Regions from separate parts of the Mesorhizobium sp. CA4 genome, predicted to be linked through region 3. Evidence: predicted binding sites of a transcription regulator. Region 3 holds the regulator's gene; each other region holds the start of a gene.
What was found. Region 3 encodes PhoB, which activates phosphate uptake and scavenging genes when phosphate is short. Its sites were predicted from a motif close to TGTCATNNANCTGTCAT; they were not measured.
Positions count from the first base shown of each region.

Region 1 (3,276 bases), on a different contig from region 3:
CTCAAGATGGCTCAGGTCGGCCACAAGGAGCTGATGCGGGTGATGACCGACGCCGGCTATACGGTCGAGACGCAAGGTTTTCCGGCCTGAACGGTGGATTGAATGATGGATTAGTCGGGGCGCGCGGTTTATCCGTTGCGCTTTGGGCAAATCCTGGATTGGCGCGATGAAAGATTATGAGCATCCCTTCTTCCGGCCGCTGTGGCGCCGTATCGCCGTCGTCGCCGTCTGCCTGGCCTGGTCGGTGATCGAGTTCGCCTCCGGCACGCCCTTCTGGGGCGTCATCGCCCTCGGCTTCGCCGGCTACGCGGTGTGGCAGTTTTTCTACCTCTACAAGCCGGTGGAAGAGGCTAAGCCTCCGGCCGAGCCGAAGGAATGATCAAAGGAGCTCCCATGTCGAAACTGCTCGTCAAGGCCGATAGGGGCCACGGCCATGTCGCCCACGTCACGCCGCAAAGCGCCGGCTGGACCTATGTCGGTTTCGATCTGCATCGGCTTCGTCCGGGCGAGACGGCGTCGGGCAAGACGGCAGAGCGCGAGGTGTGCCTGGTGTTCGTCACCGGCAAGGGCAAGGCGTCGGCCGGCGGCAAGGATCTCGGCCTGCTCGGCGAGCGCATGTCGCCCTTTGAAGGCAAGCCATGGTCGGTCTATGTGCCGCAGGGCTCGGACTGGTCGGTGACCGCCGATACCGAACTGGAGCTCGCCGTCTGCTCGGCGCCCGGCTTAAGCGGCGGCCTGCCGGTGCGCGTCATCGGGCCTGACGATCTCGGCCAGGAAGTGCGCGGCAAGGGCACCAACACGCGTTACGTCACCAACATCCTGCCCGAGGGCAAGCCGGCGGATTCGCTGCTGGTGGTCGAGGTGATCACGCCCGGCGGCCATACGTCGAGCTATCCGCCACACAAGCACGACCAGGACAATCTGCCGGCCGAATCCTATCTCGAGGAAACCTATTACCATCGACTCAACCCGACGCAGGGCTTTGCCTTTCAGCGCGTCTACACCGATGCCGACCGCAACGGCGTGCGGGAGTTGGACGAAGCGATGGCGATCGAGGACGGCGATGTCGTGCTGGTACCCAAGGGCTATCACCCCTGCGCGGCCTGCCACGGCTACGACCTTTATTACCTCAACGTCATGGCCGGACCGAAGCGGACGTGGAAGTTCCACAACGCGGCCGAGCACGAATGGCTGATGAAGGCCGGATAGGCAGGCCGGCAAAGCCGTTGGTCCAGTCCGGAAAATCGTCGGCTAACGAGCTCCGTGCTGGACTTGCCCTCGAAAACCCATGAAAGCTTCGTCAATCCGTCATGGAAATCACCTATGGCAGCGGTTCCGGTGCATGTCGCCGCAAGCGCTCCGGCGTTTGGGCCACGACTTGCCGAAACAATGACTTGAAGCGCGTCGCATAATCCTTCGGGGCGCAGCGCGCTTGACGAGGAACGCCCATGCGCTACGCCATCTACTATACCCCGGGGCAGGACGAGAAGCTGGCGCGCATTGCCGCCAACTGGCTGGGCCGCGACCCGTTCGGCGCGGCGACGCGGCCGGTCGAGGCCGTGGGCGATCTGTCGGCCGCGGAAGTCGCCTTCCACACCGCCTCCGCCCGGCGCTACGGATTCCATGCCACGCTGAAGGCGCCGTTCCGGCTGGCGCCGAACGAGACGGAAGCCTCGCTGCGCGCCGCGCTCGACAGTTTTGCCGCGGCGACGCCGCCGGTCGTCATCCCGCGTCTGGTCGTCGGCCAGATCGACGGCTTCTTCGCGCTGGTGCCGGAAACGCAGTTTGCGCCGCTCCACGATTTCGCCGGCGAGGTGGTGCGCGCCTTTGACCCGTTCCGCGCGCCGCTGACCGAGGCCGAGATCGAGCGCCGCAGCCCCGATGCGCTGAACCCGGAGGAGTTTCGCAACCTTTGCCAATGGGGCTATCCCTACGTCTTCGACACGTTCCGCTTCCACATGACGCTGTCGGGGCGCGTCGGGCCAGAGGAAAGCCCACGTCTTCGCGCGGCGATCGACGGCCTGTTCGCCGATGTGCTGCGGCAGCCGGTGCCGGTGGATGCGCTGACCTTGTTTGTCGAAAGCGAACCCGGCGCCCCATTCATGGTGCTTTCCCACCATGCGCTTGGCCGCGGCCCTGCCCGCAAAACAGCTTGATTGATATAGGACCGCCCAAGATGACCGCCGAAACCGTTCTCACCAATGCCCGCATCGTGCTGCCCGATGAAATCATCGAGGGCTCGCTTTTGTTGCGCGACGGCCTGATTGCCGCCGTCGAGCCGGGTGCTGCCCGCACCGGCGAGGATATGGGCGGCGACTACATCATCCCGGGCCTCGTCGAGCTGCACACCGACCACCTCGAGGGCCATTACGCGCCGCGCCCGAAAGTGCGCTGGAACCCGATCGCCGCCGTGCTTGCCCATGACGCCCAGGTGGCGACCGCCGGCATCACCACCGTACTCGACGCCTTGCGCGTCGGCATGGACGATGACGCCGACCTGAAGTCCGACGACGTCCGCAAGCTCGCCGACGCGATCGAGGACAGCGTGCGCCAGGATCGGCTCAGGGCCGACCATTTCATCCACCTGCGCTGCGAGGTCTCGGCGCCGGACTGCCTCAAGGCCTTCGCCAATTTCGAGACCAACGAGCGGGTGAAGCTCGCCTCGCTGATGGACCATGCGCCTGGACAGCGCCAGTTCGTCAACCTCGAGACTTATGCCTATTACTACCAGCGCAAGCTGAAGCTGACGGACCACGACTTCCAGAAATTCTGCGAGAAGCGGATGGCGGAATCGGCTCGCAATTCCGGTCCGAACCGCGTCTTCATCTCGGCCGCCTGCCATGAGCGCGGCATTGTGCTGGCCAGCCATGACGACGCGACCGCCGGCCATGTCGACGAAGCGATCGAGCAGGGCGTGCGCGTCGCCGAGTTCCCGACGACGAAAGAGGCGGCCAAGGCCTCGAAGGCGGCGGGCCTCGGCGTGCTGATGGGCGCGCCGAATGTCATGCGCGGCGCCTCGCATTCCGGCAATGTCTCGGCGCGCACGCTCGCCGCCGACGGCCTGCTGGACATCCTTTCGTCCGACTACATTCCCTTCAGCCTGATCCAGTCCGCCTTCTTCCTCGGCGATCTCGTCGACCGCATTTCGCTGCCGCAGGCGGTCGCCATGGTCTCGAAGAACCCGGCCGAAGCAATCGGCCTCAACGACCGCGGCGTCATCGAGCCCGGCCGCCGGGCCGACCTTGTGCGCGTGCGCGTCGACGACCACGTGCCGGT
Region 1 is NZ_JAIUHK010000002.1:73,877-77,152, reverse strand. It holds gene iolE (myo-inosose-2 dehydratase) at 1-90, shown strand, start outside; gene LB528_RS02005 (DUF3329 domain-containing protein) at 167-379, shown strand; gene iolB (5-deoxy-glucuronate isomerase) at 394-1,209, shown strand; gene LB528_RS01995 (DUF1045 domain-containing protein) at 1,449-2,156, shown strand; gene LB528_RS01990 (alpha-D-ribose 1-methylphosphonate 5-triphosphate diphosphatase) at 2,177-3,276, shown strand, end outside.
Region 1: LB528_RS01995 (DUF1045 domain-containing protein) is a predicted target of PhoB. The motif match lies at 1,296-1,312, and genes of this name have one in related genera.

Region 2 (3,276 bases), on a different contig from region 3:
CTTGCTATCCGGACTGACGGTCGCGGCTGCAATACGACAAGCGTAGCGTTCCGGCACACCCCTCTCTGCCCTGCCGGGCATCTCCCCCGCAAGGGGGGAGATCGGATGTCGCGTCGGCTTTCGCCAATCTCCAGCGCTGAAAGACGAGCGGCAGGGTCGAAGCTGCCAATCTCCCCCCTTCCGGGGAGATGCCCGGCAGGGCAGAGAGGGGTGTGCCTCGCGCCGACCTTACGCGGACCGCACCGGATCGAGCGTCACCTTGTAAAGCTCGTTGTCATCGCGATCCATCAAGCGCACCGTCAGCTGCTCCGTCGCACCGGAAATATCGACCAGCCCGAAGAACTGCAGGCCGGCTGACGGCGGCAGGTTCTGGCCCTGTTCGGCGGTCGGCGCCTTGATGAACTTCAGCTCCGGCCCAAAAGTCATATCGAGATCGTTGGGGCCGAAGCTGCCGGCATGGATCGGGCCTGAAACGAATTCCCAGAACGGGTTGAAGTCCTGGAACTGCGCCTTGTCGGGGTTGTAGTAATGCGCCGCCGTGTAGTGGACGTCGGCGGTCAGCCACACCGTGTTAGTGATGCCGGCATTCTTGATGAAGCGCAGCACGTCGGCAAATTCGAGCTCGCGGCCCTTCGGCGCGCCATTGTCGTTGTTGCTGACGGCCTCGAAGCCGACCTTCTTCGCCGCGTCATTCCAGACGACGAGGCTGAGTGGCATGTCGGCGGCGATGATCTTCCACGTCGCCTTGGAATTCGCCAGCCCGCGCTTCAGCCACTTGGACTGCTCTTCGCCGATCATGCGCGACTTCGGCGTCAGCGTTTCCTGCAGATTGGGACCGTTCGGGCCGCGATAGGAGCGCATGTCGAGGAAGAACACGTCGAGCAGCGGCCCATGCGAGACCTTGCGGTAGACGCGGCCTGGCTCCGACGGCTCGTAGCGGATGGTCGTCATCTCATGGAAGGCGCGCGCGGCCCTGGCCGCCAGCACATGGATCGACTTTTCCTTGTAGCGGTCGTCGGCGGTCAGGTCTTTCGAGTCCGACCAGTTGTTGAGCACCTCATGGTCGTCCCACTGGTAGAAGGTCGGGCAGATCGCTGAGAGGGCAAGCACATGCTTGTCCATCATGTTGTATTTCCACTGGTCGCGATACTCGTCCAGCGTCTCGGCGACCTTGCGCTTGCCGTCGAGCATGACGACGTTCTTCCACTTGCCGCCGCCGGGCAGGTCGACTTCATCCTTCAAGGCGCCGTCGGCATAGATCGTGTCGCCGGAATGCAGGAAGAAATCCGGCGTGTGCTTGGCGATGGTCGAATAGGTCTTCATGCCGGTCTCGTCGATGCCCCAGCCCTGGCCGGCGGTGTCGCCCGACCAGGCGAAGCGCACATCGCGCTTCGAGGACGGCGCGGTGCGGAAGCGGCCGACGATCGGCTCGGACACGGCATTGATGTCGGAGAGGTCGGCGGCGACCATGCGATAGAAGATGTCCTGGTCGGAGGCGAGATCGGTGAGCAGCCGCTTCACCGTGTAGTCGCTGGCCGGCGAGGTATCGAGCGGCGCGAGCCGCGTCGCATTGGCGAAGCTTTCGGTGGTCGACACTTCATACATCACGCGCGCCGGGCGATCGGTGCGGGTCCACACCATGCCCGACGTGGCGTCGACGTCGCCGGACTGGACGCCATGCGTGAAGGCCGGACGCTGATTGGCGCGGGAATAATAGGGCAGCGCAAGACCGGAGGCGCCGACAAGGCCAAAGGCGCTGGCCGAGGTGACGAAAGCGCGGCGGGTCAATAAGATCTTGTTCATGGCTGTCTCCGGATGGGCTTTGAACGGGACCGCCAAGCTCTCGCCTGAATGTTTCAGGCGTGTCTCGGAACCATGAAGTTTTGATAACAGTGAACAGGATATCTTCTCCCCCTCGAGGGGAGATGTCGCCAAAGGCGACAGAGGGGTCGCCTGGCGTGGAGCGGCAACGCGCTCGGTGACACAGACATCGTCGGTGATCTATGTGAGACGACCCCTCTGACCGCTTCGCGGCCATCTCCCCCTCAAGGAGGGAGATTAGCGGTGCTCAAGCCGCCTGCGGCTCCGGCTCGAACGCCGGCCTGTCGGTGTTGATCAAGAGCGAGATACACGCCGCCGCGATGCCCGTCATGCCGGCGATCAGGAAGGCCAGCTCGTAATTGCCCTGCAGCTCGCGCATCGTGCCGCCGAAGGCGGCGGCGGCCGCGGCGCCGATCTGGTGTCCGGCGACGATCCAGCCGAACACGATCGGCCCGCTGCGGTCGCCGAAAGCCTCGTTGGCCAGCCGCAGCGTCGGCGGCACGGTGGCGATCCAGTCGAGCCCGTAGAGCACGGCGAAGATTATCAGGCTGGTCGCGGAGAAGCCGGAATAGGGCAGGTAGATCAGCGACAGCCCACGCACGGCGTAATACACGCCGAGCAGCTTGCGCGGGTCGAAACGGTCGGTGAGCCAGCCGGACAACGTCGTGCCGATCAGGTCGAAAATGCCCATCATCGACAACAGCCCGGCCGCCTGCACCTCGCCGATGCCCATATCGCCGCAGAAGGCGATGAGATGCGTGCCGACGAGACCATTGGTGGTGAAGCCGCAGACGAAGAAGGTGGCAAACAGGTACCAGAACACCCGGGTACCGGCCGCGCGGCGCAGCGTGTTCAGCGTATGCGCCAGGAAATTGCCCTGCGATGCCGGCGACACCGGCGGCAGGTCATTCGCATCGGCGCCGTAGCGCACCTGGCCGATCGAAGCCGGGCGTTCCGGCACCAGCAGGAGGACGAATGGGATCAGCGCGGCGGTGGTCAGCGCCACGGCGGTCGCGACAGGCTTCCAGCCGCCGCTTTGCGCCAGCGAGGCGATCACCGGCAGGAACACCAGCATGCCGGTGGCGCTGGAGGCCGACATCAGGCCCATCATCAGGCCGCGATTGGTCTTGAACCAGCGATTGACGATGGTGGCGCCCAGCACGCTCGCCACCGCGCCCGAACCGACGCCGGAAAACACGCCCCAGGTGAGGAAAAGATGCCAGGGCTCAGTCATGAACAGGCTGAGCGCGGTCGATCCCGACATCACCAGCAGCGCGCCAAGCAGCGTACGGCGCAGCCCGATGCGTTCCATCAGCGCGGCGGCGAACGGTCCGGTCAAGCCGTAAAGCAGGATGCCGACGCTGGCGGCCCAGGACGTCACGTCGCGACGCCAGCCGAAGCTTTCCTCCAGCGGCACCATCATCACCGACGGCGCGGAGCGAAGCCCGGCGGCGA
Region 2 is NZ_JAIUHK010000012.1:128,884-132,159, reverse strand. It holds gene LB528_RS12755 (hypothetical protein) at 1-17, shown strand, start outside; gene LB528_RS12750 (alkaline phosphatase D family protein) at 229-1,803, opposite strand; gene LB528_RS12745 (MFS transporter) at 2,069-3,276, opposite strand, start outside.
Region 2: LB528_RS12750 (alkaline phosphatase D family protein) is a predicted target of PhoB. The motif match lies at 1,876-1,892, and genes of this name have one in related genera.

Region 3 (3,276 bases):
CTTCGGCGTCAGGCTCTATGAGAAGATCAGCAAGGCCGAGATGGACAGCCGCGTCGAGCAGGCGCTGAAGCGCGCGGCACTGTGGAACGAGGTCAAGGACAAGCTCAACGCCAGCGGCCTCAGCCTCTCGGGCGGCCAGCAGCAGCGCCTGTGCATCGCCCGCACCGTGGCAGTGAAGCCCGAGGTCATCCTGCTCGACGAGCCGGCCTCGGCGCTGGATCCGCTGTCGACCGCCAAGATCGAGGAACTGATCGACGAATTGCAGGTCGACTACACGATCGTCATCGTCACCCACAACATGCAGCAGGCGGCGCGCGTGTCGCGGCAGACGGCGTTCATGTATCTGGGTGAGCTGGTGGAGTTCGACCGGACCGAGAAGATCTTCACCTCGCCCCGCGAGAAGCGCACCCAGGACTACATCACCGGCCGCTTCGGCTGAGCTCATACGAGGACATCATCATGGCCGAACATACCGTCGCTTCCTTCGACGAAGATCTGAGGCAGATCAGCCGGCTCATCAATGACATGGGCGATCTCGCCGCCTCCATGGTCGGCGCATCGACCAGGGCGCTGCTCGAGACCGACAATGCGCTGGCGCAGCGCGTCGTCTCCGACGACGCCATCATGGACGCGCGTCAGCGCGAACTCGACGACCGCGCCATTACGCTGATCGCCAAGCGCCAGCCGATGGCCGATGATCTTCGCAACGTGGTCGGCTCGATCCGCATGGCGGGTGACCTCGAACGCATCGGCGATCTCGCCAAGAACATCGCCAAGCGCGTCGGCTCGGTCGGCGTCAGCGCCGCGCCGCGCGACCTCACGCATTCGATCGATTCCATGGCGCAGATGGTGCTGATCCAGGTCCAGGCCGTGATCCAGGAATATACGGTGGGCGACGCCACGGCGCTGGCCAAGCTTCGCAACGACGACGAGCGCATCGACGTCAAATACACATCCGTCTTCCGCGAGCTCCTGACCTACATGATGGAAGATCCGCGCAACATCACCGCTTGCACGCATCTTCTGTTCTGCGCCAAGAATCTCGAGCGCATCGGCGATCATGTGACCAACATCGCCGAGAACGCCTACTATGTGCTGACCGGCACGCAATTGCCCGCCAACCGCCCCAAGCAGGACGAGACGGCAATGTCGGCGCCGGCGGCCTGACAGGGGTAACTGCCAGATGATCGCGCCACGCATCATGGTGGTGGAGGACGAGGAGCCGCTGGGGGTGCTGCTCCGCTACAATCTCGAATCCGAGGGTTACCAGGTCGAAGTGGTGACCCGCGGCGACGAGGCCGAAATCCGCCTTCAGGAAAACGTTCCCGACCTGCTCGTGCTCGACTGGATGGTGCCGGCGGTTTCCGGCATCGAGCTCTGCCGGCGTCTGAGGATGCGGCCCGAGACCGAGCGGCTGCCGATCATCATGCTGACGGCGCGCGGAGAAGAAAGCGACCGCGTGCGCGGCCTCTCGACCGGCGCCGACGATTATCTGGTCAAGCCGTTCTCGACGCCGGAGTTCATGGCGCGCGTCAAGGCGCTGCTGCGCCGCGCCAAGCCGGAGGTGCTGTCCAGCGTGCTCAAGGTCGGCGACATCGTGCTCGACCGCGAGTCGCACCGCGTCTACCGCAAGAAGAGCGAGATCAGGCTCGGCCCGACCGAGTTCCGCCTGCTCGAATTCATGATGCGCCACCCCGGTCGCGTGTTCTCGCGCAGCCAGCTGCTCGACAATGTCTGGGGCGAGACGATCTATATCGACGAGCGCACCGTGGACGTCCATGTCGGACGCCTGCGCAAGGCCGTCAACAACGGCCGCATGCCGGACGTCATCCGCACCATCCGCGGGGCGGGTTACGCGATCAGGGAAGATTAGGGGGATACGCCGAGATTCAGGTGAGGCCGGCCGGCGAACGGCGACTTCCTGCGCCTCCGGTACTCACGTGCCTAAGGTACGCTCCGTTCCGGTTCTCGGAACCCACCATTCTCGACTCGGCCTGACCTGAATCTCAGCGTATCCCGGCATCTGGCTCGCCGCTATTCGACGTGCTTGCCCGCTCTTGCCTGGCCTCCCGGCGCGAAAATCTCCTGGTCGACGAAGGTCAGCGCGCGCATGGCGCAGCCTTCGCGGATCAGCGGCAGTTCGTTCGGCTCAGTGTCGAAGGAGATCGATTCGGAGTGCTGGCCGCCGGCCGTCTGGGCGATCGCCTCGCGCAGCGCCGGTTCGATCAGGTCGAAGGCGGCCGCGCTGACGCCGACCATGGCGACGGGCGCCGGATCGATGAGGGCGAACAGGCTGCCGAGGCTGAAGCCGAGCGCCTCGCCGGCCCGGCGATAGGCCTCGCGCTCGGGGCCATCCTGCTGACGCGCCTTTGCGGCAAGCGCGCGCATGTCGGCGTCGCCGACATCGGTCGGCGTGGCATCCTCGCTTATGCCCATGGCGCTGCGCCAGATGGCATAATTGCCGGCATAGGCCTCGACGCAGCCGCGGCGGCCGCAGCGGCAAAGCGCTCCGCCCGGACGATGGATCATATGGCCGAACTCACCGCCCGAGGAATGCGTGCCGGTGAACAGCGCGCCCTTCAACACCAGGCCCATGCCGATGCCGTGCGACAAGAGGATGGCGATGAAGTCGTCGCGATAGCGCTCGGGATCGCGCCACTGCAGCGCCACCGCCATCATGTTGCAGTCGTTCTCCGTGGTGGCCGGGATGCCGAATTCCTTCTCGAGGAGATCGGCAAAGGGGATATCGGTCAGCGGCGTGATCGGCGACCACAGCATGGCGCGTGAATGGGTATCGGTGATGCCCTGAATGCCCATGGCGATGCGGGCGACGCTGCCCACGTCGAGGTCGGGATCCTGCAGCCGGCGCCGGACAATCGCCATGCATTCGCCGATCAGCTCATCGCGCGGCATGACGAGCGTGTCCAGGCGATGCTGCTCCTCGGAAACCACCTGGCCGGCATAGTCGATGACGGCAACCGACAGGAAGTTCAGCGACAAAACCACGGTCAGCACCGCGGCGGCTTCGGGGTTCAGCGCCAGGCCGACCTGCGGCCGGCCGCGTTTCAACGCCGTCGGCTCGCTGGCCTTGCTTTCGGCGAGGATGCCCTCCTGGATCAGATCGGCGGAGATCGCCGAAATGGTCGAGTGGCTGAGCCCGGTGGTGGCGGCAATCTCCGTCCGCGATGGCTGGCCGGCGCGGCGCACCGCCGAAATCACCATGGCGCGGTTGCGCCGGCGCAAATCGTCGTGACGGATTCCGACCGACATTGTCCT
Region 3 is NZ_JAIUHK010000004.1:95,703-98,978, forward strand. It holds gene pstB (phosphate ABC transporter ATP-binding protein PstB) at 1-439, shown strand, start outside; gene phoU (phosphate signaling complex protein PhoU) at 460-1,167, shown strand; gene phoB (phosphate regulon transcriptional regulator PhoB) at 1,184-1,873, shown strand; gene LB528_RS04810 (ROK family protein) at 2,035-3,270, opposite strand.